Chelatococcus sp. HY11: one gene and its partner. The protein of the gene in region 1 interacts with the protein of each later gene in a pairwise test. Links are inferred from orthologs where the notes say so. Each region holds a gene or a part of one and is shown in the gene's direction. Other genes may lie near its edges.

The links.
Region 2: the proteins of KIO74_RS05075 (region 1) and KIO74_RS15640 interact in binary tests that used the Escherichia coli proteins (3 or more experiments, as listed by UniProt). The link is inferred for Chelatococcus sp. HY11 from one-to-one orthologs.

What each region holds. Positions count from the first base shown.
Region 1 is NZ_JAHBRX010000001.1:1,058,139-1,073,145, reverse strand. The notes cover bases 2,224-5,154. They hold KIO74_RS05075 (two-component system sensor histidine kinase NtrB), read left to right. Parts: upstream 2,224-3,092; coding sequence 3,093-4,217; downstream 4,218-5,154. Other genes in these bases: ntrC (nitrogen regulation protein NR(I)), read left to right, coding at 4,223-5,154; dusB (tRNA dihydrouridine synthase DusB), read left to right, coding at 2,224-2,990. Outside these bases: KIO74_RS05090 (CinA family protein), read right to left, coding at 1-448; KIO74_RS05085 (bifunctional 2-C-methyl-D-erythritol 4-phosphate cytidylyltransferase/2-C-methyl-D-erythritol 2,4-cyclodiphosphate synthase), read right to left, coding at 570-1,769; more of dusB, read left to right, coding at 1,953-2,223; more of ntrC, read left to right, coding at 5,155-5,668; KIO74_RS05065 (sensor histidine kinase NtrY-like), read left to right, coding at 6,081-8,339; nitrogen assimilation response regulator NtrX, read left to right, coding at 8,336-9,706; RNA chaperone Hfq, read left to right, coding at 9,951-10,208; GTPase HflX, read left to right, coding at 10,209-11,594; mazG (nucleoside triphosphate pyrophosphohydrolase), read right to left, coding at 11,602-12,441; KIO74_RS05040 (PRC-barrel domain-containing protein), read left to right, coding at 12,764-13,132; KIO74_RS05035 (hypothetical protein), read right to left, coding at 13,375-13,743; KIO74_RS05025 (HU family DNA-binding protein), read right to left, coding at 14,691-14,969.
Region 2 is NZ_JAHBRX010000001.1:3,424,444-3,439,202, forward strand. The notes cover bases 4,231-6,913. They hold KIO74_RS15640 (P-II family nitrogen regulator), read left to right. Parts: upstream 4,231-5,244; coding sequence 5,245-5,583; downstream 5,584-6,913. Other genes in these bases: tesB (acyl-CoA thioesterase II), read left to right, coding at 4,231-5,032; KIO74_RS15645 (ammonium transporter), read left to right, coding at 5,621-6,913. Outside these bases: KIO74_RS15615 (Trm112 family protein), read left to right, coding at 1-227; KIO74_RS15620 (alpha/beta hydrolase), read left to right, coding at 235-1,179; KIO74_RS15625 (ubiquinone biosynthesis hydroxylase), read right to left, coding at 1,250-2,485; KIO74_RS15630 (IS110 family RNA-guided transposase), read left to right, coding at 2,704-3,735; more of tesB, read left to right, coding at 4,157-4,230; more of KIO74_RS15645, read left to right, coding at 6,914-6,979; KIO74_RS15650 (FtsK/SpoIIIE family DNA translocase), read left to right, coding at 7,225-9,738; KIO74_RS15655 (outer-membrane lipoprotein carrier protein LolA), read left to right, coding at 10,145-11,089; KIO74_RS15660 (porin family protein), read right to left, coding at 11,119-12,009; xth (exodeoxyribonuclease III), read left to right, coding at 12,235-13,050; KIO74_RS15670 (cyclic nucleotide-binding domain-containing protein), read right to left, coding at 13,034-13,558; KIO74_RS15675 (response regulator transcription factor), read right to left, coding at 13,686-14,372; KIO74_RS15680 (L,D-transpeptidase family protein), read left to right, coding at 14,566-14,759. UniProt on the Escherichia coli protein: Involved in the regulation of nitrogen metabolism. Regulates the activity of its targets by protein-protein interaction in response to the nitrogen status of the cell.

The sequences.
Region 1 (15,007 bases):
GTCCAAGATCCCCGAAAAGTCGTTCGACATGGCGCGTCACGACGCCCCGCCGGGCGGCGGCGAAATGAACGAGCCCGACGGGCTTGGCCTCGCTGCCGCCGCCGGGACCGGCGATGCCGGTGATCGCCACGGCAACATCGGCCAGGGAATGGGCGAGCGCTCCCTCGGCCATCGCGCGGGCCACGGGCTCACTGACCGCGCCATGGGCCAAAATGAGCGCCTCGGGAACACCGATCGCGCTCTGCTTTGCATCGTTGGAATAGGTGACGAACCCGCCCTCGATGGTCTCCGATGAACCCGGCGCCTCGGTCAGAACAGCGGCGACGAGGCCGCCCGTGCAGGATTCGGCGGTGACAACGCGCAGGCCAAGCCCCCGGCACAGATCGAGCACGGCCTTCGCGTGCACGACAAGATCCCGGTCGATACGCGTGAACTCGATATCGGCCATCCCTGATTGCTCCATTGGCTCGGCTTGAGCAAATCCGTAGAACCCGGACTCGCCCGTGTAAAAAATAGGAAAGTCAGACGCTTGAGCAGATCCACCTGGGTTCATCCAGGTCGAATTTGCTCTACGTGCCTTCCGGCAGCCTGACGCTGGCCACCGCCTGCGCCGCGATCCCCTCGCGGCGCCCCGTGAACCCCAGCTGTTCCGACGTCGTGGCCTTCACCGAGACTGAAGAAATCGGAACATCGACGATGGCGGCGATGCGGGCGCGCATGGCGTCGCGATGCGGACCGATCTTGGGTGCCTCGCAAATGATCGTCAGGTCGAGATGGTCGAGCTGGCCGCCCCGCGCGCGCAGGCGCTTGACCGCATGGGCAAGGAACTGATCGGAGGCAGCACCTCGCCATCGCGGATCGCTCGGAGGAAAGTGACTTCCGATATCGCCGTCGGCCATAGCTCCGAAAACAGCATCGGTCAGCGCGTGCAAGGCCACGTCGCCGTCGGAGTGGGCGATGACACCCTGGTCATGGGGCAGCCGCAGCCCACCGATCCAAATGTGATCGCCCGGTCCAAAGGCATGGACGTCATAGCCGATGCCCGCGCGGCTGATCAGCGTTGTGGATGGGGTCAGGCGGCGCTCCGCTTCCACGATGTCCTCGCCGCTGGTGATCTTCATATTGCCAGCCTCGCCGTCGAAGATATGGACGCTGTGGCCCGCCCATTCGGCGAGCGTGCCGTCATCGGTGAAGCCCGTCAAACCCGCGTCGACCGCGCGGCGGTGCGCGACGAGCAAGGGCGCGAAGGCGAAGGCCTGTGGGGTCTGAACACGCCGCAGGAGGTCGCGGTCCGGCGTTTCGCAGATCGTGCCGTTCTCGTCGACGCGCTTGATGGTATCGGCGATCTTCACGCCCGGCACCGCAGCGGCATGGGCGATGCCCGCCGCGACGGCGCGCCCGACGAGGTCCCGCGAGACGAACGGCCGGGCCGCATCATGCACCAGCACGAAAGCCGGCGCCTGCTCCTCACTGGCGAGCGATTCGAGTCCCGCCATGACCGAAAGCTGGCGGGTCGCTCCACCAGGCACAGGCGGCGCTAGACGTTCCATCACCGCCATCGGCAGCGCGGCTATGACATCGCGATAATACGGATCATCATCAGGATGGATAACGACGACGATACGCGCGATATCGCTCTGATCAGCGATCGCCGTCAGCGTATGGCCGAGAACCGCGCGGCCGGCGATCTTGCGATACTGCTTCGCGACCTCACCTCCCAGACGTGTTCCACGTCCGGCTGCCACGATGATCGCTGCAATTTTCGGCATTTTTACCTTGTCCGCTCTAGTGACAGGCGCCTATAGGCTGCGGGCTGATGACTTACAATGCTCTTGTGACGGATCATGGCCCCCAAGGCCAATCCAGGGGGATCCGAACCAGCCGAACACGATCTCTTCATGACCTGCAATAAGGGCGGGACAAAGAGTTTTGTTTAATTTATAAGCATGGCCATGAGTGATGCGGAAATGGGCACTAACGCCGACGTCTCCCCCTGGCGCCCGGATCTCGCCCTGGGCGCAGTGCTCGCGCCCATGTCAGGCATCACGGACGTCGCATTCCGGCGGATCGCTCATCGCTTCGGCGCGTCTCTGGTCGTCTCGGAGATGGTCTCGAGCCAGGAACTCGTTGATGGGTCACAGGAAGCTGTCCTGCGCGCGGAAGGCGCCGGGATCACGCCCCATGTGATACAGCTCGCCGGCTGCGATGCCCATTGGATGGGCGAGGCAGCGCGCGTGGCCGAGGCTTCAGGCGCGGCGATGATCGACATCAATATGGGCTGTCCCGCCAAGCGTGTGATTGGCGGATGGGCGGGATCGGCGCTGATGCGTGATCTCGACCATGCCACATCGCTGATCGAGGCCGTGGTGGCCGCGGTGAATATACCGGTATCCGTAAAGATGCGTCTCGGCTGGGACGATGCGAGCCAAAACGCTGATGAACTCGCCCGTCGGGCAGAGACAGCTGGCGCCGTTCTCATCACCGTCCATGGCCGCACGCGGCAACAATTCTACAAGGGCACAGCCAACTGGTCGGCCGTGCGGCGCGTGCGCGAGGCGACCTCGCTTCCTCTCGTCGTCAACGGCGACATGGCTGATACGTCGGATGCCCGCGCGGCCCTCGTTCAATCCGGCGCAGATGCGGTGATGATCGGCCGCGCCGCGGTCGGGCAGCCCTGGCTGGTTGGGCAGGTGGCCTCCGAACTGCGCTCCGGCGCTGCCCTCCGGCCACCATCGCCATCCGAAAAAATTGAAGCGATCACAGAGCATTATACGACACTTCTCACGCTCTATGGGAAGAAGGTCGGACTGCGCCACGCCCGCAAGCATCTCGCGGCCTATTGCGCGGACGCGGAACGGCACGGTAGCGGGGCGGCCAGTCGGTGCCGCGCGGAGCTGGTGACCAGCGAGCAGCCCGAGCGCGTGCTGGCACTGATTCAGGGGCTTTATGAAAGCCCCTCCGAGAACCCCGTCCAGCGAGAAGCGGCCTGACGATCGACGGGTCTCCCCGGGGACACGTTGGAAGACAAATTCGAACGCGACTTCAAGCCCTACCGGATCGGCGTGCGCAAGATCACGATGCCAAGGATCACGATGCCAAACGCTTCCGCAAACAGTCAGCCCGGCTTCGATCCGGGGCTCATCCTCAACGCGCTCCCCGTCCCGATCCTGGTGGTCGGGCAGGGCGACACCATCCTCCATGCCAATAGCGCCGCCGAGGCGTTCTTCGAGGCAAGCCTTCCCGTCCTTAAGCGGCAGAGACTCGTGGATGTGCTGCCTTTCGGCTCGCCGGTTCTGGCGCTGGCGGAAGAGGCGCGACGCCGCAACGCGAGCGTCAGCGAATACCGCATCGAGATTGGAACGCCGCGCACAGGACATGAGCGGATTGTTGATATTTTCGCCGTCCCGCTCGGAGACGAGGCGCGATCAGTCGCCTTGATGCTGCAAGAACGAACAATTGCCGAAAAAATGGACAGACAACTGACCCATCGGGGTGCAGCTCGGTCCATCACGGCGCTGGGCGCGATGCTCGCCCACGAGATCAAAAACCCCCTGTCCGGCATCCGCGGAGCGGCACAATTGCTGGAAGGCGCGGCCTCCGACGAGGATCGTCTGTTGACGCAGCTGATCTGCGACGAGACCGATCGGATCGTCAAAATCGTCGAGAGAATGGAGCTTTTCGGGGATGAGCGGCCCGTGGAGAGGGGGGCCGTGAACATTCACGGCGTATTCGACCACGTGAAGCGTCTGGCCCAGTCGGGCTTTGCGCGGCATATCCGCTTCGTTGAGGACTACGACCCCTCGCTGCCGCCGCTGCTCGGCAACCGCGACCAGCTTGTGCAGGTATTCCTCAATCTCATCAAGAATGCGGCGGAAGCCATCGGGCGCGATGCGCTCGACGGTGAAATCATTCTCTCGACAGCGTTCCGGCCGGGTATGCGGCTGCAATTGCCGGGCTCCGGCGAACGCGTCAGCCTGCCGCTCGAGATCTGCGTTCGCGACAACGGGCCCGGCGTCCCGCCGGACCTCGTGCCAAACCTGTTCGACCCGTTTGTGACCACGAAGGCTTCCGGCAGTGGCCTTGGTCTTGCTTTGGTTGCGAAGATCATCGGTGACCATGGCGGCGTCGTGGAATGCGACGCTGGTGTGCACCGTACGACGTTTCGGGTGTTGATGCCCATGTATCTGGCCCGCGATGGGCGTGGCTCGGAGGAATGAGTAATATGGCGAGAGGCAGCATTCTTGTCGCCGATGACGATACCGCCATCCGCACGGTGCTGAACCAGGCATTGGCGCGGGCGGGCTATGACGTCAGGTCCACAGGACATGCAGCGACGCTCTGGCGCTGGGTAAGCCAGGGCGAAGGCGATCTGGTGATCACCGACGTGGTGATGCCGGACGAGAACGCCTTCGACGTGCTGCCGCGGATAAAGAAGCTGCGTCCGGACCTTCCCGTCATCGTCATGAGTGCGCAGAATACCTTCATGACGGCGATCCGAGCGTCCGAGCGGGGTGCCTATGAATATTTGCCGAAACCCTTCGACCTGAAGGAACTGGTCTCCATCGTCGCGCGCGCACTGTCGCGGCCGCGCGGGCAGGCGAAGAGCCTCGGCGATGCCGATGGCGAGGATATTCCGCTGGTCGGCCGTTCCCCGGCCATGCAGGAGATCTACCGGGCGCTGGCGCGGTTGATGCCGACGGATCTTACGGTCATGATCACCGGCGAATCCGGCACCGGCAAGGAGCTCGTTGCCCGCGCGCTGCATGACTATGGCAAGCGCCGCACAGGCCCTTTCGTCGCCATCAATATGGCGGCCATCCCGCGCGACCTCATCGAGTCCGAGCTGTTCGGCCATGAGAAGGGCGCCTTCACCGGCGCGACCCAGCGCAGCGCCGGCCGCTTCGAGCAGGCCGAGGGCGGCACGCTGTTCCTCGACGAGATCGGCGATATGCCGATGGAAGCGCAGACGCGTCTTCTGCGCGTCCTGCAGCAGGGTGAATATACGACCGTCGGCGGCCGCACGCCGATCAAGACCAATGTTCGCATCATCGCGGCCACCAACAAGGACCTGCGGATTTCCATCCAGCAGGGCATTTTCCGCGAGGACCTGTTCTTTCGGCTCAATGTGGTGCCGCTGCGCCTTCCCCCGCTCCGCGAGAGGGCGGAAGATGTGCCGGATCTCATCCGCCATTTCTTCACGCTGGTGGCGCGCGAGGGTTTGCCTCACAAGCAGATCGACCTCGATGCGATGGACCGCCTGAAGCGCTATCGCTGGCCCGGCAATGTGCGCGAGCTCGAAAATCTTGTCCGGCGGCTGGCCGCGCTCTACCCTCAGGACACCATCACCGGCCCGATTATCGACGCCGAACTAGAGCCCTCCACCAGCAGTTCGCCGGAAGGGAGCGAGGCCCGGGAGGACGAGCAACTCGCCACGTCAGTCGAACGGCACCTCAATCGCTATTTTGGCGGATTCAAGGATGCGCTGCCGCCCCCCGGTCTCTACCACCGCATCCTGCGCGAGATCGAGGGGCCGTTGATCGGCATGGCATTGGCGGCGACGCGCGGAAACCAGATCAGAGCCGCCGAACTCCTGGGGCTCAATCGTAATACCCTGCGCAAGAAGATCCGGGATCTCGATCTATCGGTGGTGCGTACCCCGGCACGCTAAAGGCAGCTTCAAAGCAGCCGACGCGGCGATCAGAACCACCGCCGATGGGGCAGGGGGCCGCGCATCATGATCGTCGCGTTCGCCAGACAGCAGGTTAAGCTGCCCCTGTTGCATCGAAGCCATGTGATTTATCTGCACATGGCCTCGCCACAATTGCACGACGAGCCCTTTGACCAGCGCAATCTCGCATCTGATAGATTTATGTAACAAATGTCTACAACGTACTGGATTTAATAAGAAAATATCAAACTCATAGGCGCAATCCGATTGTCAATCGGCTCCCTTTTGCCTGTGGCGCCGACCCAGCGCTGCCTTGGGAATGTCGCAATTCGACAACAGTGTTGTAGCTCCGCATCATTGTCCGGTGCTATTCAACCGATTCGATCATAGCGAAACGGCGGGCCATTATTTCGTGAGCTTATCGGCGGATCTTCCCAAGGAACGCAAATCCCGCGTATCCGGCATATTAGGAACGGTCGCGGTCACGCTGGCGTTGATCTCGGCGCTTGTGACCTTCGTCGTGCTCGCCGGCATGACGCCGATCCTGCCGACGCATATCGTTGTCGTCTGGGCGCTGTTCATCAACGGCATCCTCGTCCTGCTCCTCGTCTCGGTCATCCTGTGGGAGACATACAGCCTGTTCAGGGCGAGGCGGGAGGGGGCGGCGGCGGCAGGCCTTCATGTCCGCATCGTCTCGCTGTTCAGCCTGGTGGCCGCGCTTCCGGCCATTCTTGTCGCGATCGTGGCTTCGATCACGCTTGAACGCGGTCTCGACCCCTGGTTCACCAGTTCACTCAAGGGGCTCATCACCAATACGGTCGAGATCGCGCATGCTTATCGTGATAGCCAATGCCGCAACATGGTGCGCGAAACGGAATTGATGGCCGCCGACCTCAATCGCGCCAAGGTGCTGTTCAACGCAGACCGCAAGCTTTTCCACGACTTCATGTTGTCGCGCTCGGTCTTCCTCGGGTTCCCCTCGGCCATGCTCGTCAGCGAGGACGGCAAGGTGCTGGAGCGCATCGAGCAGAAGTCGCTCGAAAATCTTTCGCCGCCGTCGGACGAGGATATCAAGGACGCCAATACCACCGATCCGGTCTGCCTCATTCCGCAGTCTGGCAACCTGTTCCGTTCGCTCATCAAGCTGGATTGGCCGGAGCCCACACTTCTTTATGTAGCGCGAACTGTCGATCCGCGTGCCGTCGAGTTCCCGGCCGCCGCGCAGACAGGTGTCGCCTATTATCAAGCTCTCGAGGAAAAGAAGCTCGGCATCCAGATCGCCTTCGCATCGATGTTCGCGCTGGTCGCGCTCATCGTGCTTTTGTCGGCGGTGTGGTTCGGCTTGAGCTTCGCCAACCGGCTCGTCATGCCCGTCCGCCGGCTGATACACGCGACGGACCAGGTCGCAAGCGGCAATTTCTACGTGCAGGTGCCGATCCGGCGCGCGGAGGGCGATCTCGCGCATCTTGGCGCGACGTTCAACAAGATGACGAGCGAACTCAGGCAGCAGCACGATGGTCTGGTCGCGGCGAGCGATGTGATCGACAAGCGACGGCGCTTCAACGAAGCGGTGCTCGCCGGTGTATCCGCCGGCGTCATCGGCACGGATGCGGCGGGCATGATCACGATCGTCAACCCGTCGGCGGAAGCGATCCTGCAGGCGGATGGCAGCTCGGTCATCGGAAAGCCCATCGTCGAGGCCCTGCCCGAAGTGGCCCCCCTCCTCGACGAGGTGCTCGCTGGCCGGCAGAGACAGTTGATCCAGGGGCAGATGGCCCTGAATCGTGACGGTCGCGAGCGCATGCTCAACGTACGCGTGACCAGCGAACAGGCGGTGGGACAGGACAAGGGCTTTGTCGTCACGCTCGACGACATAACGGACCTCGTCTCCGCCCAGCGGACATCAGCCTGGGCCGACGTTGCCCGGCGCATCGCCCATGAGATCAAGAACCCGCTCACGCCGATCCAGCTGTCGGCCGAGCGCATCCGTCGCAAATACGGCAAGGTTATCGTCGAGGATCGCGCGATCTTCGACCAATGCGTCGCCACGATCGTCCGCCAGGTCGACGACATCAAGCGCATGGTCGATGAGTTCTCCTCCTTCGCGCGGATGCCGAAGCCGAACCACGCGATGGACGATGTTGTCGATACGGTGCGCCAGGTCGTCTTCCTGATGCGCGTGGGTACGCCCGATATCACCTTCAACGAAAAACTGCCGGAGGAGGGGATCACCGCCTATTTCGACCGCCGGCTGATTTCCCAGGCCGTCACCAACATCGTGAAGAACGCGACCGAGGCGGTGATGGCGGTCGATGGCAATACGCGCGGCGTCGGGCAGATCGACATCAATGTGCGCGAACAGGACGGCATCATCACGATCGATGTCAGTGACAACGGCAAGGGTTTTCCAAAGGAGCACAGGCAGCGATTGCTTGAGCCTTACATGACGACCCGCGAGGGCGGCACGGGCCTCGGCCTCGCCATCGTGGGCAAAATTCTCGAGGACCACGGCGGCGGCATCGAGTTGCTCGACCATCCCGGCGTTAGCGCCGGGGGGCCGGGCGCGCGTGTCCGCATGTGGTTCCCCAAGTCCGGTATTTCCGGGTCTGGCAGTGGTGGCGTTGCGTCAACGGACAGCAAGGACGACATCAAACAAAGGGCAATTGGATGAGCGCCGACATCCTCATCGTCGACGACGAAGCGGATATTCGTGAACTCGTAGGCGGCATACTCGATGACGAGGGCCATAGGACGCGGACGGCTGGTGGTTCGGATGAAGCCTTGGCCGCGATAGAATCCCGCCGGCCGCAGCTGGTCTTCCTCGATATCTGGCTGCAAGGCAGCCGTCTCGACGGTCTCCAGGTGCTGGACGTCATCAAGGAGCAGAATCCGGAAGTGCCGGTCGTCATGATCTCCGGGCATGGCAATATCGAAACCGCGGTCTCGGCCATCAAGCGCGGCGCGTATGATTTCATTGAGAAGCCGTTCAAGGCTGATCGCCTGGTTCTGGTGGCTGAGCGCGCGCTGGAGGCCTCTCGCCTGAAGCGGGAGGTGCGCGAACTCAGGACGCGATCCGGGCAGACCAGCCGAATGGTAGGCCGATCCCCGATCATCAACCAGCTGCGGCAGACCATTGAGCGCGTCGGTCCGACCAATGCACGCGTGCTGATCAGCGGCCCGTCCGGCTCCGGCAAGGAGCTCGCGGCTCGCACGCTGCATATGAACTCGCAACGAGCCAATGGCCCGTTCATCGTCATCAATGCGGCGGCGATCACGCCCGACACGATGGAGAGCGAACTTTTTGGTGTCGAGGCGACCGACGGTCGTGGCCGGCGCATCGGCGCGCTGGAGGAGGCCCACGGCGGTACGCTTTACATCGACGAAGTCGGTGACATGCCCCGGGAAACGCAGAACCGCATCCTGCGCGTGCTGGTGGACCAGAACTTCCAGCGGGTAGGGGGCACCACGCGCGTTCACGTCGACGTGCGCATCATCTCATCCACGAGCCGCGATCTCACCCAGGAAATAGCCGAGGGCCATTTCCGGGAGGATCTCTTCCACCGGCTGGGTGTCGTGCCGATCCGGATTCCGTCTGTGGCCGAGAGGCGGGAGGACGTACCCGAACTTATCAGCTTCTTCATGGAGCAGATTTCGGTTGCCACCGGACTCGCCAAGCGTGTCATCGCCGACGACGCCATGGCGGTGCTTCAATCGCACGATTGGCCGGGCAATGTGCGCCAACTGCGTAACAATGTGGAACGGTTGATGATATTGACCGGCGGCGATCCCGATGCGGCGATTTCCGCCGATCTCTTGCCCGCCGAAATCGGGACGCTTGTGCCGACCACGCCTGCTGGCAGCGGTGGAGAGAAGCTGATGAGTTTGTCGTTGCGGGACGCGCGCGAGATCTTTGAGCGTGAATATCTCGTGGCGCAGATCAACCGCTTCTCGGGCAATATCTCGCGGACTGCGGAATTTATCGGTATGGAGCGCTCTGCCCTACACAGGAAGTTGAAGTCGCTCGGCATCGGCTCCTGAGAGCTCACGTCCGCGCCGCGCACCCGTGCACAAGCCCGGACCGATGCTGGCGCGACAGCCAGAATCGCATCGGCGCGGCAAGAGATACTTGCGTTTGAAGCGTTTCTCCCTTTGTAATGCGATTCTCGGTCTATGAGCGTCCCGCGCCAGCGCAGCCTTCCGGCAGCAAAGGCAAAGGCAACAACAGAAGCCGTGTAAGCGAACAAGGACCGACGAGCACGGCGCAAGAAGAAGGTTTAACAAGATGGCGGGCGAACGCGCGCAAAACCTGCAGGACACTTTTCTCAACCACCTTCGCAAGAATAAGGTCCCGCTGACGATTTTCCTGGTCAACGGCGTCAAGCTTCAGGGTGTTGTGACTTGGTTCGACAACTTTTGTGTATTGCTGCGCCGCGATGGGCACTCGCAGCTGGTCTATAAGCACGCTATATCGACGATCATGCCTGGACATCCGATCCAGCTGTTCGAGCCGACAGACGATATGGGGTCAGAAAAGGTCTGAATGACTCAACCCGATAAGCGTAAGGACGCGTTTCAACCGTCGCCGCCTTCCCCTGTTGATCAAGAAGGCAAGAATACCCGCGTTCTCGTGATCGGGCCCTACCTGACACGCAGCACATCCGAGCGCAGTGGCGAGAACACGGCGCGGGATGCGGCTGCGCGGCTCGATGAAGCCGTAGGTCTGGCGCGGGCGATCGATGTGACGATCGTCCGTGCGATCCAGCTAAGCCTCGCCAATGTCCGCCCCGCGACCTATCTCGGCTCGGGCAAGGTGGAGGAGCTGGCCGGCACCGTAAAAGCCGATGAGATCGATCTCGTCATCATGGATTGCGCTCTCTCCCCGGTGCAGCAGCGCAATCTCGAGCGGGCGCTTGGCGCCAAGGTCATCGACCGGACGGGGCTCATCCTCGACATCTTCGGCAAGCGGGCACGCACGCGCGAGGGCTCGCTCCAGGTGGAACTCGCTCATCTCACCTACCAGAAGAGCCGCCTTGTCCGCTCATGGACCCATCTTGAACGGCAGCGCGGCGGATTCGGCTTTCTCGGAGGCCCTGGAGAGACGCAGATTGAGACGGATCGCCGGCTCATCCAGGAGCGGATGAGCCGCATCGAGCGTGACCTCGAACATGTCAAGCGGACGCGCGCTCTGCACCGAGAGAGCCGGCGCCGCGTGCCTTATCCCATCATCGCTCTGGTCGGTTACACCAATGCCGGCAAGTCGACCCTGTTCAATCGCTTGTCTGCGGCCAAGGTCATGGCCGAGGACCTGCTTTTCGCGACCCTCGACCCGACAGCCCGCGCGATTGAGCTGCCCCACGGCTCGAAAGCCATCCTTTCGGATACGGTCGGCTTCATTTCCGATCTTCCGACCATGCTGGTCGCGGCCTTCCGGGCTACGCTGGAAGACGTGATCGAGGCGGACGTGCTGCTGCATGTCCGGGATGTGTCCCATGGCGACACCGAGGCCCAGGCGAGCGATGTGGAGACCATCCTTCGCGAACTCGGCATTGACCCAAGCAATGGTCAACGGCTGATCGAAGTGTGGAATAAGGCCGATCTCCTCGCGCCGGATGAACGCGCCAAGCTGGACAATCTCGCGTCACGCAGGCCGACCGAACTTCGGCCGGTCCTGGTCTCGGCCGTCAGCGGGGAGGGGATGGATACCCTGTTGTCCGCCATCGAAGCCAGGCTGGCGCATGGCCGCGCGATCTATCATGTCGTCTTGGAGCCAGAGGCCGGAGATGTTCTGAACTGGCTCTATGAGGAGGCTGAAATTCTGGACCGGCGTTCGGACGAAGATGGCCGTGTCCTGTTGGCTGTCCGCATCGCGGAGGCAAAAGAGCCCCGTTTGCTGAGGCGTTGTCCGGGAGCAAAGCGGATCCGGTAAGGCCCTCTTAGTCGGAGCTCGCAGATTTCTCGTCGCGCTTGGCCTCCTGCCAGAGATCTTCCATCTCGTCGAGGCTAGCTTCCTTGGTGGTCCGCCCCGTGGAAGCGAGCTGCCGTTCAATGTAAGCGAATCGACGCTCGAACTTGGCATTTGTCAGAGCAAGCGCGACTTCGGCATCTCCGCCGGCATGGCGCGCCAAATTGACGGCCGCGAATATCAAATCGCCGATTTCCTCGACCACCGCTGATGGGTCGGCCATGCCTAAGGCTGCGTCGATCTCGTCTAGTTCCTCGCGGAGCTTCGCCACCACCTCGCGCGCTTCCAACCAATCGAACCCCACACCGGCGGCTTTACGCTGGAGCTTATCGGCGCGGGTAAGGGCAGGGAGTGTCCTCGCTATGCCATCCAGGAGCCCCGCCCGACCTTCGTCGGCTAGTCCGCGTTCCTCACGCCGGCGGCGGCGCTCGATCTTTTCCTCAGCCTTGATGCGATCCCAAAGCGTCTTGACCTCATCCGGTGATAAATCTCGTGCCGAACCGAAGACATGCGGATGCCGCCTGATAAGCTTGCCGGTGATGGCCTCGACCACGTCCCCGAACGCAAACTCGCCAGCCTCCTCGGCCATGCGCGCGTGAAACACGACCTGCAGGAGGACATCGCCCAACTCTTCCTGGAGATCGTCCATATCGCCGCGCTCGATGGCATCGGCTACCTCATAAGCCTCTTCAATCGTGTAAGGCGCAATCGTCGCAAAGTTCTGATCAAGATCCCACGGGCATCCGCTGCCGGGCGTTCGCAGCGCGGCCATGATCGCAAGGAGCTGGTCGATATCCCGAGAGGCCTTCATCCGATCTCCACAACAGTTCTGCGGGCTAGGCAAGCCATGTGACACCGGACATTGGCTCTCCAAGCCATGGCTCACAATCAGGCCAGACTGTGGGAGTTGGATCACGGGAAGGCAGACGTTTCAAGACATGATCGTCGGTCAATGCGTTGCGCAAAGCTCAAGCCCCAATTTCGCATAAGGCGCATTATGGAACTCAAGGGCTTCGGCTTTGTTCTCTCCCATGCCTGTGTCATCTCAACCGTCGAACACCTCCCGCAGGCTGTGGAACCAGCGCGGCCGAACGACGTTTGTATAATAACAGCAAAACATATGGGAGACGAAAGTGGATCACACAGCTGAAACAACGAACCTGATCGGCTCCGATAAAGTCTCGGGAACCGAGGTATATAATGGTTCGGGAGAACATCTTGGCGAGATATCAAGTGTGATGATCGACAAGGTGAGCGGCAAGGTGGCCTACGCTGTTATGTCCTTTGGTGGTTTTCTTGGCATTGGTGAGCAATACCATCCGCTACCATGGTCAACATTGACGTATGATACCGCCAAGGGCGGCTACGTGGTGAATTTAAGCCGCGAACAGCTTGAAGGCGCACCACATTATGAGGCGCGCGACACCCCGGATTGGGGAGATCGTTCCTACGAACGTCGCCTTCACGACTACTACGGCGTGAACCCATATTGGGGAATATAATCGCCCATAACTGTCCGTGCCCATAATTGTCCATAACAGACGTGGCCGCCGCTCATTCTGGAGCGGCGGCCTTTTTATGTCAGTCGAGTGCATGAAGGCAACACCGCCGCCGATCGCAAATTCCAAAATTAAAGGCCTTCAAAGCCTCATCCGCTTCGAGGGCCTTTTTTGCTGGCAACGATTGTCCCATGAGGGCGACAGCATATTGCGAGGAGGTGCCCTGCCCCTCTGACAAGGCATCTTTAAGGATGCGACTGTCTGCTGCGGCCGATTCGTGGATCGCTGAAAAGACTGACAACCGTGGGATCCGGCGACACTGTGGCGCCGTCGTCCTCAAGCCAAGCTCGCGAAAAGCGGCCCCAGAAGAAAGGGAACCGGCAATCTAGCGCGGGAGCGAAATCGACCTCATCGCTTTTCTCCTGGAAAAAAGAAAGGAGATCATTGCGAGACCGGATACGCTCTGCAGTCGCGGCGAAAGGCTCTAAGCGATGTAAAATATTGATTATCTTATCCACGGGCGGGCGAAACTCAGACATGATCTCACGGAGATCCACTCTCAGCGCTGCGAGAGCATAATCGGTGTCAGAGGTCGACCTGATGCCGTGATGCATGTAAGCGTCTCCTCTCGCCGTATCTCAGCGGAGAGCCAAGATACTCCAATATCTATAGGGATAACGCATTTGCAGCATCTGTGTTCCGGATGCAGCCACATAATCGAGCGAACTATGCCCAAATGTTGAATGAAGGCAGGGCGGGCTGTCAAGTTTGGGAGATGCTATACGCAAGCGAACAGGCCGGTATGCGCGTAGAACCGCTGACCTCATATAGCACGTCATTCCATTGAAAATTCATTATACGGGGCGCAGGGCTGCAAGATGGGCGCAAACGCCTTATATCCGCCGTCCTCATCGAGGGCGACGGCGGCGCTGCCGCCAGGAACGGCCAAGCTGCCAAATTTCACCGTCTTGAATGAAGGCGTAGTTCGGGTGCTCACAAGGCAGTGATTGAGGGCGTCCTGCCCCAAATGCGCATGGAATCCCGAAGCACCAAGGGAGCTTGCACCGCAAGCGGAAGCAGCGCGGACTCAGCGCACGCTGGGATCTGACCCGAAAAGGGCAAAGATGATGGTGGGCGGTAACGGGCTCGAACCGCTGACATTCTCGGTGTAAGCGAGATGCTCTACCAACTGAGCTAACCGCCCTCAATCCGTGGACAGGTGTCGGATATCACGGAGAAGGTTCAGTCTCGTACCTCAATGGGACGAAACTGAAGTGATTTAACGGAGAGCCATCCGGCGAGGCAAGTCTTTTTGAGCTGCCCGACCGCACGGCTCGTCCGTCGATGTCCCAAAGGGAGCACACAGGCCCCCAGCCCCTTAAAAGTCACACCACACCTCCAGAGCCCGCCCGGAAGCAGGTGGATCAGCGAGGTGGATGGCTGATTGTCGGCCTACGGACGCAGGAAGGGCGCCGAGACGATTCCCGGCCGGGACTAGCCTCAAACATGGCCGTCCCCCTCCCCCGCGAGCTTGTCCGGCCATTCTTGGCCGCGACAAATCTCACTTGCCGTTGACGGCTTCCTTGAGGCCAGCGCCGGCCTTGAACTTGGGCGTCTTCGACGCCGGAACCTTGATGGTCTCACCGGTGCGTGGGTTGCGAGCGGTGCCTGCCGCGCGATCAGCGACAGCGAAGGTGCCGAAGCCGACCAGCTTCACCTCATCGCCGGCCTTGAGAGCGGCGGTGATGGCGTCGATGGCAGCGTCCAGAGCCTCCGTGGCCTGAACTTTCGTAAGGTTGGCCTTCTCGGCCACGGCCGAAACAAGATCACCTTTGTTCATCTCAAACCTCCTGGCCTGCCCTAGGCAGGCGCTTCGTT
Region 2 (14,759 bases), 2.4 Mb from region 1 along the record:
ACGAATCCTCTCCCCCCGCCACGCCCCCTAGCGAAGAGCCTTCTCTGGCCGAAGGCACGGCCGTGGATCCCAAGCTCCTGGAGATCCTTGTCTGCCCCCTGACCAAGGCCGGCCTGGAATATGACGCCGCACGTCAGGAGCTCATCAGCCGGCCTGCCAAGCTCGCCTATCCCATTCGGGATGGTATCCCGATCATGCTGCCGGAAGAGGCGCGATCCATCGAGTGAAGCCGCCTTGCCGCCCGCTCGCCGGTCGGCTGGCCGCGTCGCAGGGCTGCTGCTGCTGATCGCGGTCTCTCCCGTCCAGGCCGAAACCATCGTGAACGTCGATGGTATGGCCGGGGTCTATTCCGCGCCGGCGGGAAAAGCCGCCTTTGCCTGCGCGGTGATCGTGCCGGGATCGGGGCCGACGAACCGCGACGGCAACAATCCCTACGGTGTCGGCGCCCGTCCCTACGCGCTTGTCGCGGATGCCCTTCTGGCCGACGGGATAGCTAGCCTCCGCTATGACAAGCGTCTGCCCGCCACCGTGGAAGCGGAGCGGGAGCTCACCTTCGATGCCGCGGTTGCCGATGCCGGGCGATGGCTCCACTGGTGTCGCGCGCAGGCGGGCGTCTCGGCGGTCTTCCTCATTGGACACAGCGAAGGCGGTCTCATCGCGCTCGCGCTTGCCCGTCGCGAGGCGGTCGCGGGTCTCGTGCTGCTGACAACGCCCGGCAGGCCCGTCGCGGAGCTTATCCAGAAGCAACTCGCGCAGGCGCCGGAGCCGTTGCGCGCCGAGGCGGCCGCGATACTCGCGCGTCTTCAGCGTGGGGATCCTGTCGATGACGTGCCGGCGGCGCTCGCTCCGTTGTTCCGGCCGAGCGTTCAGCCGTTTCTCCGGTCCCTGATTGCCGTGGATCCGGACGCCCTGGCGCGCCAGCAGCAGGCACCCTTCCTGGTGGTCGCCGGCGGACGGGATATCCAGGTTCCGCCGGCCGACGCCCGCCCCGGCGGTGAGGCGCTGACCTTGCCCGACATGAATCACGTGCTGAAGGACGTGGCGGCGGAGCCCGCGGACAACCCGTTAGCCGACAACCTCTTAGCCGACAACTTGGCGGCTTACCGCGACCCGGATCGGCCTCTCGCTAACGGGCTCGTCGAGGCCGTCGTCTCCTTCATCCGCCGGCACGCGCCGTAGAGCCATGCTGTCTATTACAGACGTGACTCCGGTGTCTTGACTCTGATGTCTTGGGTCTGAGGCTTCGCGATCAGAGTGGCTCGCCGCGCATGAGACGCGGCACGGCGCCGACGACACCGGCCGCCTCGCGGATGAAGAAGCTCTTCAGCCCGGGCATACGGTCCACCAGGCCAAGGCCGAGGTCCCGCATGAGGCGAAGCGGCAGCCGGTCGTTCGAGAACAGCCGGTTGAGGCCGTCGGTCGCGACGCCAAGCGTCAAGGTGTCGAACCGCCGCGCGCGCTGGTAGCTTTCCAGCACCGTCGCCTCGCCGGGTGGAAGCCCAAGGCGGGTCTGGTCAACGATGGCCTCGGCAAGGACGGCGGCGTCGCGCAGGCCGAGGTTGAGGCCAAGGCCAGCCAGGGGATGCACGAGATGCGCGGCGTCGCCGACCAGGGCGAAGCGGTCGCCGATGAAGCGACGCGCCATGCCGACGCCGAGCGGGAAGGCGCGTGGTTCCGTCTCCAGGGTTATCCGCCCCAGGTCGAGGCCGAAGCGGCGTTCCAGTTCGTCGACGAGATCATCCGGATCGAGCGCGAGAATCGCATTTGCATCCTCCCGTCGTTCCGTCCAGACGATCGAGGAGCGGTTTCCTGTCAGCGGAAGTCGCGCGAAGGGGCCGGAAGGCAGGAAATGCTGGACGGCGCAGCCGTCATGGGGTCGTTCATGCCCTATCGTCGCAACGATGCCGGATTGGTCATAATCGCGGCCGCTCCAGGCGATGCCGGCGTAAGCGCGCAACGCCGAACGCGCCCCATCGGCTGCGACAAGCAGCGCTGTCCGCAGTTTGTCTCCGTCGGCCAGAGTGATATCAAGGCTGGCGCCCCGTTCCGTGAAAGCCTTCACCGAGGTTAGAGCCGTGACAACGCCCGCCTTCTCCGCGGCCGCACGAAGCGCTTCGCTGACAACGGCATTCTCGATGATATAGGCGAAGGGCTCATCCGGGGCGATCTCTCCGTCGAAGGTGATGAAGGTCTGCCGCACGGGATCGGCAAGCCGGCTGTCGGTTACCACCATCTTGGACACGGGCTGAGCGGCGGGTGCGATCGCGTCCCACACGCCGAGTTCGGCCAGCATGCGCTGCGCGCCGGCCGCGAGAGCGGAAGCCCGCCCGACATCCTTGCCGGGGGGAAGAGGATCACAAACCAGAACCGACAGGCCGGCGCCTTGTCGCAACGCCACGGCCAAGCAAAGGCCAACGATGCCTCCGCCGGCGATCGTGACATCGGTCCTTGGCAGCGGGGCTGCCTGTTGCGTGTCGTTTGCCATGCCCTGTTCCACCAACGGATACCATTCTACCGCGCGCCTTCGCCAAGACCATTGCCCGAGATCAACAGCGGGATGGCAGATGCGAACTCCCCACAGCCTCTAGATGCCGTAATGGGCCGGTGTCTCAAGAGTAGCCATGCTGTGTGGCTGTCCCTCAGAATGATGTTGTTGAAACGAGGTTCGAGCGATCGGCCTCAAGCATCATGAGAGGAACAGCCGTGGAGCATTATGCAGGAATCGATGTCTCTCTGAAAGAGAGCAACGTGTGCGTCGTCGATACGACTGGAAAAGTGGTTCGCGAGGTGAAGCTCGTCAGCGAGCCGGAGGCCTTGGTTGGGTATTTCGAATTGCTCGGATTGCCTGTTTCCCGGATCGGTCTCGAAGCCGGCCCGCTATCGCAGTGGCTGCATGCAGCGCTCTTGGCTGCCGGCCGTGACGTGGTTTTGCTGGAAACGCGGCACGTGAAGGCGGCGCTTTCAGCGATGACGGTGAAGACTGACCGGAAGGATGCGCGGGGCATCGCGCAACTGCTGCGGATGGGATGGTATCGGCCGGTCCATGCGAAGTCGTCAGCGGCCCAGGACACACGAGCGTTGCTCGTCGGGCGTAAGCTCCTCCAGGGCAAGCTGCTCGATGTCGAGCTCAGCATCCGCGGCATCTTGCGGGGCTATGGATTGAAGGTCGGTGAGGTCAGCCGGGGGCGGTTCGAGGCGCGTATCCAGAACCTGATCGCGGGACACGCCACACTCTCGACGGTGATCGGCGGAATGTTGGCGGCGCGAGCGACGCTATGGAGCGAGTTTACAAAGCTTCATCGGGAGATGCTCCGGATCGCTCGGGCCGACGCGATCTGCCACCGACTGATGTCGGTGCCCGGCGTCGGTGCGCTGGTTTCGCTGACATACCGCTCGGCAGTGGACGACCCGACACGCTTCGGGAAATCCAGCACCGTCGGCGCATACTTCGGTCTGACGCCGAAGAAATATCAGTCCGGGGAAACCGACCGGGATGGCGGTGTCACGAAAATTGGCGACGCCATGGTACGCACCGCCTTGTTCGAAGCAGCACATATCATGCTGACGCGGGCGACGCGCTTCTCCGGCCTCAAACAGTGGGGGCTGAAAGTTGCGCGGCGGCGCGGAATGAAGCGCGCGAAGGTGGCGCTCGCCCGCAAGCTGGGTGTCGTGCTCCATCGCATGTGGATCGACGCGACCGACTTCCGGTGGAGCGCCGTGCACGTGGCCGCTTGAGAGTAGAAATGAGATTGGGTCGGTCAGGTTAGGCCGGCTCTGTTGGGGTCCCGTCGCCGGGACGCAGGCTTGGCAAGGTCGTGTGTAGTGCTGTGATTGCCTCGGCAAATCACGCTTCCTAGATTGACCTGCCGGCTTGAGGATCTGATGGCATGGTGTGGCAGCCTTCGTGCTGACCACGGACAGAAGCATGATCCTGGCGACGAGATATCGTTCAGAGGGACTTGACGATCAAAGGCCCATTACAGAAGCACTATTAGGGACAAATCGAACCATGGTATCGGGCCGCGTCCCGGAAGGACATTCACCGCAGGCGCTTGACGCCCCCACCTGTCAGGCGCACATGGGATGCAAGAGGCATGCGGTAGGTGGACATTGCCTTCCGCAGTCACGCATCGCATGCGGCAGAAATGAGTGACCGATGGCCGATCCCGTAGATGAAGTGCTCGATATTCTCGACCTTGAGCCGCTCGAGCGTAACCTGTTCCGCGGGCGCAGCCCCAAGGTCGGTTGGCAGCGGGTGTTTGGTGGACAGGTCATTGGCCAGGCACTCGTCGCGGTGACACGGACCGTGGATCCCGGGCGTGATATTCACTCGCTGCACGGTTATTTCATGCGGCCCGGCGACCCAAAGGTCCCGATCATCTATGAGGTCGATCGCATCCGCGATGGGCGTTCCTTCGCGACGCGCCGTGTCGTTGCCATCCAGCATGGCGAAGCGATCTTCTCCATGTCGGCCTCCTTTCACACTCCGGAGACCGGCCTGACCTATCACTTGCCCATGCCAGACGTGCCGATGCCGGAGGATCTGCCTACCGAGGATGATCTGCGCGCCAATTTCCTTCCGGCTATGCCCCATCCCATGCGGACTTACTACGAGCGCGAGAGGCCGATCGAACTCAGGCCTGTTGAATACCAACGCTATCAGCAGACGGGCACACCGATGGCGCCCCAATTCAACGTGTGGATCCGCACCACGAAGCGCCTGCCGGATGATGCGGCGATTCATCGCTGCGTGCTGGCCTATGCCTCGGACATGACGCTGCTCGATACCAGCCTCGTTCCCCACGGCCGCACGGTTTTCGAGCCGGATATCCAGGGGGCGAGCCTCGACCATGCTCTCTGGTTCCACGGGCCGTTCCGTGCCGACGAATGGCTGCTCTATTCGCAGGATACGCCCTTTTCCGGAGGCGCGCGGGGCTTTTCCCGGGGCCTGATCTATACGCGCGATGGCGCCCTGATTGCCTCAGTGGCGCAGGAAGGTCTGATACGCCTACGGCCTGACCTCGCGGTCTGATTGCATATTTTTTAATCAAACTGACTGTTCATTGCGCATCATTGGCATGCGTCCGTGGGGAGACCGCGGGCGCGTGTCTGCATTTGCCCTGAAAAAGTGCGCTTTGCGCCATCTTCGGCCTATCTGGCACGAAGATTGATTTCCCTTGGACGGATTAGCTGGTCAGGGGCGCCTCACAAAGCGTCCAGCACCATCCGCGAGGGAGCCGAGACATGAAATTCGTGGTGGCCATCATCAAGCCCTTCAAGCTCGAGGAGGTCCGCGACGCCCTGACAGCCATTGGCGTGAACGGGCTCACCGTCACCGAGGTCAAGGGATACGGGCGACAGAAGGGACATACCGAGATCTACCGTGGTGCCGAATACGCGGTGAGCTTTCTTCCCAAGCTGAAGATCGAGGTCGCCGTCGCTGCCGATATTGCGGACAAGGTGGTCGACGCGATCGTTGGAGCCGCACGCACCGGCCAGATCGGCGATGGCAAGATTTTCGTCTCGTCGATCGAGAAGGCCGTTCGCATCCGCACGGGTGAAACCGACGCCGACGCTCTTTGACAACCCGCCTGCCTGCTACATTCGAGGAGTTTGTTTCATGACGTTAAAGCGCGAGCATAAGGCGGGTCTTGCGGCACTCGCCCTTGCACTTGCCGCTGGCACCATTGCGGGTGTCGGACCGGCATTTGCCCAGGCTGCCGCAGAAGCGGCGCCTGCGGCTGCTCCGGTTCCCAATAAAGGTGACACGGCCTGGATGCTGGTTTCCGCGATCCTCGTGCTCGCAATGACCATCCCGGGGCTTGCCCTGTTCTACGGTGGCCTCGTTCGCACCAAGAACATGCTGTCCGTGCTGACGCAGGTGTTTTCCATCGTCTGCGTGGTCGTCCTTGTATGGGTCATCTACGGCTACAGCCTCGCCTTCACGGGCACGAGCGCGTTCATCGGCAATTTTTCCAAGGCCTTCCTTGCCGGCATAACGGGTGATTCGACGACGGACACCTTCACCAAGGGTGTCGTGATCCCCGAGTTCGTATTCATCTGCTTCCAGATGACCTTCGCCTGCATCACGCCGGCGCTGATCGTCGGGTCCTTTGCGGAGCGCATCAAGTTTTCCGCGCTCCTGCTGTTCACCGTCCTGTGGGTCACCTTCGTCTACTTCCCCATGGCGCATATGGTGTGGTTCAGCGAGGGCCTCCTGTTCAAGATGGGCGCGCTCGACTTCGCCGGCGGCACGGTCGTCCACATCAACGCGGGTATGGCAGGTCTTGTCGGCGCCTTGATGATTGGCAAGCGCACGGGCTACGGCAAGGAGCCGATGCCTCCGCACTCCATGACCATGACCATGATCGGCGCCTCCCTTCTGTGGGTGGGCTGGTTCGGCTTCAACGCCGGCTCGAACCTCGAGGCCAACGGTGGCGCGGCGCTTGCCATGCTCAACACCTTCGTCGCGACCGCCGCGGCTGGTATGGCCTGGCAGTTCACCGAATGGGGCACGAAGGGTCACCCGTCGCTGCTCGGCACGGTTTCGGGCGCCGTCGCCGGCCTTGTTGCGGTCACGCCGGCAGCCGGCCTCATCGGCCCTATGGGCTCGATCATCCTGGGCCTCATCGCCGGCGTCATCTGCTTCTACGCGTCGACCACCGTGAAGAACGCGCTCGGCTATGACGACTCACTCGATGTCTTCGGCATCCACTGCATTGGCGGCATCGTCGGCTCGCTGCTCACCGGCATCCTGGTCGCTCCGGCTCTCGGTGGTGTCGGCGTCGCGGATTACTCCATGGGCGGCCAGCTCTGGACGCAGTTCGTCGCGGTTGTCGTCGCCCTGCTGTGGAGCGGCATCGGCTCGGCCATTCTTTATAAGGTGGTCGATCTGATCGTCGGCCTGCGGATTTCCGTCGAGGGCGAGCGCGAAGGGCTCGATCTCGCGGACCACGGCGAACGTGCCTACAACTACTGAGACCGCTTCTTTCATCTTCTCCTGAGACTTCAACCCCGGCCGTGAGGCCGGGGTTTTTTTGCGCGCGGCCGAGGGTTTCAGGCTAGGGCCATCGTGTTGCAAGATTGGGCCATCAAGCGATACGCGGCACGGGGCCATACCAATAAGCGACGCAATGCGACTTTGCTGGGAAGGTTAATCGCGCCTTAACCGCCGGGTCTTACGCTAAGGTCTGTTAGCGTGACTTTTCCGGGTCCCTCTGCGATATGCGAACACTACGCCGGCCTTCGTCTCCCACCGACGGTCTCTCCGATGCGCTGCGCCGCTTCTTCGCACGCCGCGCCGTGGAGCTGGTCGGTCTCGCCTTGCTGGGTGTTGCGGGCGCAACCGCACTCGCGCTTGCCACGTGGTCGGTTGACGACCCGAGCCTGACGCACGCCACGAGCCAGCCCGCCGTCAATCTGCTGAAACTGCCCGGGGCGATCACCGCCGATCTCGCGATGCAGGTCTTTGGACTCGGCGCAATCGCCTTCCTGCTGCCGGTCGCGGCCTGGGGGCTTGGCCTGATGACCCGCAGGGCACTGCCGCGTCTGCCTTTGAAGATCGGCCTATGGCTTCTCGGGGGGGCCGCCGCGGCCGCGGTCGCCAGCGCTCTTCCGTCAACCGCGCGATGGCCTTTACCGACGGGTCTCGGCGGCGTGGTTGGTGACGCGCTCGTCTTCGCGGCCAGGGGCATCATTCCTTTCGGCGGTGGTCCCGAGCGGGCGCTTGTCGCGCTGATCTATGCGGGTGTCGCCATTCTTGCGCTGACGGCTGCCTGTGGCATCGGCCTTACCGAGGACCACCACGAGAATGCCGATGACGACAATCACGATGGGGCGGCTGACAGCGACGACGATGCCGACGGCAGCAGCGAGCCGGGCTGGGGCATCATTTCTCTCGGCGCCATCGCCCATGGCGTGATGGCGACGAAGGCGGCTCTCGCCCGCCGTTTCGCCGCGCCAAAAGCCGCGCCGAGGCAACGTGGCGAACCCATGCTGGAAAGGGCCGGGGCCGCCTCGTCACGGCGTGCGGTGTCGTCGCCCTACCCGCAGTATGACGACGATGACGATTATGCTGACGCTCCCTTCGGGTCTGACGACAGTTTCGCGCCGGAACCGCCGCCGAGCCGGGTGACGCCACGCGCGCCCGCGCCCAAGCCGGGCCGGCGTCTGGCGCGGGAGGCACAACCCTCCTTCCTCGACGCGGAGCACTACCAGCTGCCGCCGCTCGGCCTGCTGGCGGAGCCGAAGAAGACGCTGATGCCGGTATCCCCGGAGGCGCTCGACCAGAATGCGGCGCTTCTCGAAGGTGTTCTCACGGATTTCGGTGTGCGCGGCGATATCGTCAATGTGCGTCCCGGTCCGGTCGTCACGCTCTACGAGCTGGAACCGGCGCCGGGCACCAAGTCGTCCCGCGTCATCAGCCTCGCGGACGATATCGCGCGCTCGATGAGTGCCGTCTCCGCGCGCGTGGCCGTCATACCAGGGCGCAACGCCATCGGTATCGAGCTGCCCAACGCGAAGCGCGAGACGGTCTTCCTGCGCGAGCTGCTGGCCTCGGAGGATTTCGAGAAGACCAAGCTGAAGCTCGCGCTCTGCCTCGGCAAGACGATCGGCGGCGAGCCCGTCATCGCCGAACTCGCGCGCATGCCGCATCTGCTCGTGGCCGGCACCACCGGCTCGGGCAAGTCAGTCGCCATCAACACCATGATCCTCTCGCTGCTTTACCGGCTGAAGCCGGAGGAATGCCGGCTGATCATGGTGGACCCCAAGATGCTCGAGCTCTCGGTCTACGAGGGTATACCGCATCTCCTGACACCCGTCGTCACCGACCCGAAGAAGGCGGTCGTCGCCCTGAAATGGGCGGTCCGGGAGATGGAGGAGCGCTATAAGAAGATGTCGAAGGTCGGTGTGCGCAACATCGACGGGTTCAATGCCCGCGTCGCCGAGGCGAAGGCCAAGGGCGACGTCATCACCCGCACGGTGCAGACGGGCTTCGACAAGGAAACGGGCGAGGCGGTCTATGAGGAAGAGCTCATGGATCTCGAGACGCTGCCCTATATCGTCGTCATCGTCGATGAGATGGCCGACCTGATGATGGTCGCCGGAAAGGAAATCGAAGGCACCATCCAGCGCCTTGCGCAGATGGCGCGCGCCGCCGGCATCCATGTTGTCCTCGCCACCCAGCGTCCGTCCGTCGACGTTATCACCGGGACCATCAAGGCGAATTTCCCGACGCGCATCTCCTTCCAGGTGACGTCCAAGATCGACAGCCGCACCATCCTTGGCGAACAGGGCGCCGAGCAGCTTCTGGGGCAGGGCGACATGCTCTATATGGCGGGCGGCGGCCGCATCATGCGTGTGCACGGTCCCTTCGTTTCCGACAACGAGGTCGAGAAGATCGTCGCGCATCTCAAGCGCCAGGGACGGCCGCAATATCTCGATGCCGTCACGGCCGGCGACGACGACGGGAGCGATGGGGGTGGTGATGGCGCCGTGTTCGACAGTTCGTCCTTTGGCGCGCCGGGCGGCGATCTCTACGACCAGGCCGTCGCCGTTGTGCTGCGCGACCAGAAGGCGTCGACCTCCTATATCCAGCGTCGCCTGCAGATCGGCTACAACCGCGCTGCCTCCCTGATGGAGCGCATGGAGAACGAAGGGATCGTCGGTCCGGCGAATCACGCGGGCAAGCGTGAAATCCTCATGGAAGGCGGTGGCCGCGACGACGACGAGGACTAGGCGGTGTGAACAGTTGGTCGCGTCGGCCTTGCCGGAATGACGACAGAGTTTCCGGTGACTTCACTGCGGCAACTGTCCACACGCGACAGGCCACATGGCCTCATGGGCATGTTAGGCAGGGCGCCTCATTGAGAGGGGCTTGGCCGTCAGGATTTTCGGCGCGTGACAGGCAAGGCGGATAGGGGAAGCCATTTCGGGAACGGACCACCTGTTTCAGCGGAGCTTTCCGGTCCCGCTTTCGCCATAACGTGGGTTTATGTGAAACGTCTCAGCTTTACGTGAAGACTGTTGGAATTTGGCGTATGGTTTACGATCTACGGAGGGAGGCCGCTTCGTCAGGGTCTCCATGGGTAGGTCGGAGTATGGCCGGAGCATGTGATGCTCCGCCGTTAGCGCGGATGGTGAGATGAAGCGTTTTGGTTGTGCAACATTGGCGCTTGTGGTCGCTTTCGCGGCCAGTGGCGGCGTGCCCGTTGCGCAAGCGCAGAATGATCCCCTCACGCGCTTTCTCGACGGCATGTTCAGAAAGACGCCGGCTGAAGAACCCGCGCAGGCCCCGGCTCCGGCACGGGCCGCCCCGCTCCCGGCACCGACCGGCGGCAGTACGGCCCCGCCGCAAGCCGCATCCCCCCCAGCCATATCCCCCACCGCCCCCACCCAGTCCGCTGCGGGCGGACCGCCGTTGCCCCCGCGCCGGCCGGCTGCGCTGGGCGGCAATGAGGGTCAATCCGTCCAGCCTGTCACCACGGCCGCCCCGGCGCCGGCCGCAGCCCCAGCCGCCGCGCCCGTGGCATCCATCGCTCCGGCAGCCACCGCGCCGCGGGCCGCGAACAACGTGGTGCCGACGAGCCAGGCGGCCGCCATTGAACGCGTGAATTCTTATGTGAACAGTATCGACACGCTGACGGGGCGGTTCGTCCAGTATGGCGGCGACGGCCGCCGGGCCGAAGGCACGCTCTATATCCAGCGGCCGGGGCGTTTGCGCTTCGCCTACAATCCGCCGTCGACGCTCGAGATCGTCGCGGATGGCCGTTCTGTCGCGATCCGCGATTCCAAGCTCAAGACCAACGATGTCTATCCGATCGGGCAGACGCCGCTGAAATTTCTTTTGAAAGATCGTTTCGACCTGACGCGGGATACCAAGGTTCGCGCGGTGGACATCGGCAATGACGGCGTCGTGACCGTCAGTTTCGAGGATAGCGCCACGATCGGCGGCACCTCGCGCATCACCTTGCGCTTCGATGCCCGCAACAATGCCCTGCGGCAGTGGACCGTCGTCGATCCACAGGGCTACGAGACCTCCGTCGCGCTGTCCGATCTGCGCCTCGCGAGCCGCGCGCAGACGGAGTAGGACGAGGCTTCGTAGCGGACGGGCTTGATTTAGAAGCGCAGCGAAACACCGACCACCGGGCCGTGCTGAGTCACGTCCCATGCGAACCGTTCCGGCGAGTTATTCGTTTTGTAGTCCTGATAGAGGGCGCGGTAGCCGACACGGAGATTAGCGGGAACGCCGAGCAGTTCCGTCCGATATCCCAGGTAGATCTGGCCGTTGAGGCTCAGGTCGGACCCGACGCTGAATCCCCCGACATCGCCCTCGGCGGCTATGTTCCATCGCTCGTCGAGATCCACGTAAAGACGCAAACCTACGAATGGATCGACCCATTCCACTTTGCGCGATACTTCGTATGGTCCGAGGTTCAGGCCCGCCTTGAGCCGGGTCCAGCGCAGGCCGGCCGTCGGTTCGATCGCGAACACCCGGGGGCGGTCGATGGCATTCGTCCCGCCGAGCCGATGCTCATAAACGCGATAGTAGGCCCCGGCGGCGATGAGGCTGGATGTGACGCTCAATCCGAGCCGGTTGTTGTAAACATTCTCGTGCTGGCTGGTTTTCGTGTACTGGCCGTCCACATAGACGCCAAAGGCCCCGTTCGTAACCTCGACATTGCCCATGAAGCTGAAATCGAGGTTCTTCAAGGTCTCTGAGAACGGGATATCGACGTGGGCATGGCGCCCGTAAAGATAGGATTTTCCTGTGAGGGACGCGCCCCAGACATAGGGGCTGACGATGACGCGCCAAGACCGATCCAGTGATTGATTTGCGGCGCGGGTCTTCGGTATTGCCGTCGGAGCCGTGCCGCTCTCAGGGATCGAGGCTGGGTCCGCCGCATACGCCGCGTTTGCAGAGATGAGAAAAACCGCCGCGAGGATGCACCCCCGCAGGCCCTTCATCGTGGATGAGCTGAGCGTGGCGAGCCAGCGAGGGTTGATCATGGTTGCTCCGCATATGCCTTAAGCTCGGCCCTTGTTCACCTTGTGCAATAGGCAAAAAGGCAACCGGGTTCAATAAGGCCCATGGTCGGCCATCGGTTGGTTTGAGATGCGGCTGCGGCGGCTCGTCCGTTTGCGGGACGCATCATTTTCTGCGAAAGCAAAGCTCGAGGTCGCCCGCATCATGGGCACATGGCTCTCCCCTGCCAGCACGTCGAAAGCCAAGGCATGAAACTCGTCGTCACTTCCTGGAACGTCAATTCCGTCCGTATGCGGCTGGACCATGTCGTCCGCTTCCTGACGGAAACGCGCCCGGATGTGCTGTGCCTGCAAGAGACGAAATGTCCGGATGACCGTTTCCCATCGGCGGCCTTCAAGGCGCTTGGCTATCATTACATGGCGCTCAACGGTCAGAAGGGCTACCACGGGGTCGCGGTGCTCTCCCGGCTGCCTTTCGCGTCGACCAATATCATGGGCTTCTGTGACAAGAACGATTCGCGCCATATCGCGGTGACGCTGGGCACGGGCGCCAAAGCCGCTTCGGGTGTGACCATCCATAACTTCTATGTGCCCGCTGGCGGCGATATCCCCGATCCGGAGCTCAATCCGCGCTTTGCTCATAAGCTTGCCTTCCTCGACGAGCTGATGCAGTGGCAGGACCGCGCCCGGCCAACCGCCGCGCCCAGCATTCTGCTCGGCGATCTCAATATCGCGCCTTACGAAGCCGATGTGTGGAACCACAAGGCGCTGCTCAACGTCGTCAGTCATACGCCGATCGAGACGACGCGGCTGGAGGAGTTTCGACAGACGTCGGGTTTCGTCGATGCCATACGCCAGCTGCGCCCCGTGCCGGAAAAGGTGTTCACGTGGTGGAGCTACCGTTCGCCGGATTGGGCGGCGGCCGACAAGGGCCGTCGTCTCGATCACGTCTGGGTCGCACCGGAGCTTGTCCCAAGCGTGACGGGCAGTGCCATCGCGCGTGAAACGCGCGGCTGGGAGCGGCCGTCAGACCACGTGCCGGTGTCGATTACGCTTGATCTCTAGCGGCTTGATCTTCTGAACCTTGATCACGTGAAGCTTGGATCGCCGGCTCGGCGCTGGTCGCATCGATCGTGTCGCGTATCTCCCCGAGCTCCTGGGAGAACGCTATCAGTCGCGCCGCGATGGCATCGTGCAGGGCGCGGGCTGAATGGGGAAACTCGCCCAGTACGCGATGCACAAGCCCGCGCTGCATCTTCATGACGCTGGACGGCTCCCGCGCGATGGCCGTGGCCGGGCGGCTGCATTCCGCGAAGAGCGCGGATTCTCCAAGGAGCGTGCCGGGCCTTGCGATGTAATTCGCGGGCGAGCCGTCATCCCTTGCATCAAGCGCTATCGCGCCCGACACAACGATATAACCGCCGTCAGCGTTCTCGCCGCGTCGGAACAGTATGTCGCCCGCCCGCAGGATGCGCGTTTCGGCGGCAAAGGCGAGAAGGCGCAGGGCCTCAGGTTCTATCAACGAGAGGAGCGGCACCCGACTCAAGGTTTCGAGGTCGTCGTTCAGTCCCATACCCGCGCCGCCTGCAAAACTGGTCCCAAAACTGCGATGACACGGCCATACCGGGTCATACCGAAACGTGTCACGCCGAAACGTTTCACCCGTTGCCGCGCGCGATGGCCTGGTCCGGATGGACAGGCTACGGGATCAGTTTGTACCCGCCGGCTTCGGTGACAAGAATGCGGGCTTCGGAAGGATCCTCTTCAATCTTCTGCCGCAACCGATAAATATGTGTTTCCAGCGTGTGCGTCGTTACGCCAGCGTTGTAGCCCCAGACTTCCGCGAGGAGGGTATCGCGGCCGACGACCTTCTGATCTGCCCTATAGAGGAAGCGCAGAATGGCGGTTTCCTTCTCGGTCAGCTTCAGCTTCGAACCGCGGGCATTGACGAGAAGCTTGGCGCTTGGCCGGAACGTATACGGGCCGATCGAGAAAACGGCGTCCTCGCTCGCCTCGTGCTGGCGCAGCTGGGCGCGGATCCGTGCGAGCAGCACCGCGAATTTGAAGGGCTTCACCACATAGTCGTTGGCGCCGGCTTCCAGACCCTGGACCGTATCCGAATCGCCGCCGAGCGCGGTGAGCATGATGATGGGTGCGCGGAACCCGCCTTCCCGCATGATCTTGACCGCATCACGTCCATCCTTGTCGGGCAGGCCGACATCCATGATCACGAGATCGATCCGGCCAGCGGCGACGGACGCGATTGCTTCCGTGGCGTTCGCCGCAGTTGCGACGGTGAATTCCTCAACAAGCGCGAGCTGCTCCGCGAGAGTTTCGCGAAGGTCCTGCTCGTCGTCCACAATGAGGAGGTGGCGAGCACTGGGCATGTGGGGGATTCCTTAGAATGGAGCGACGGAAGGATCGAGGCGGGAATTTGTCTTGGATTTGGGAACAATCGCGATAGACAGTGAAAAGGCTCCTTAACACCGGAAGCACCGTGGAATTCCTAGACTATGTATGCCCCCGGCGCCAAACAAGGCCTCAAGCAACCTTGGGCTGCTCGCAAAGGGTCTTCGAGGCATGAAGCGCACAACAATTCCCGTTGTTCACGTCTATGCCTCCCCTCTCGATCGCGCCCGCGGGGTCGTCGTCGCGGGTGCGTTGCGTCTGCCTTGCGCTCTGGGGCGCTCCGGAATCGCCGTCGTCAAACGTGAAGGCGATGGCAGGACGCCGCGCGGGCGCTTTGGCCTTCTGGGTCTGACTTACCGGGCCGA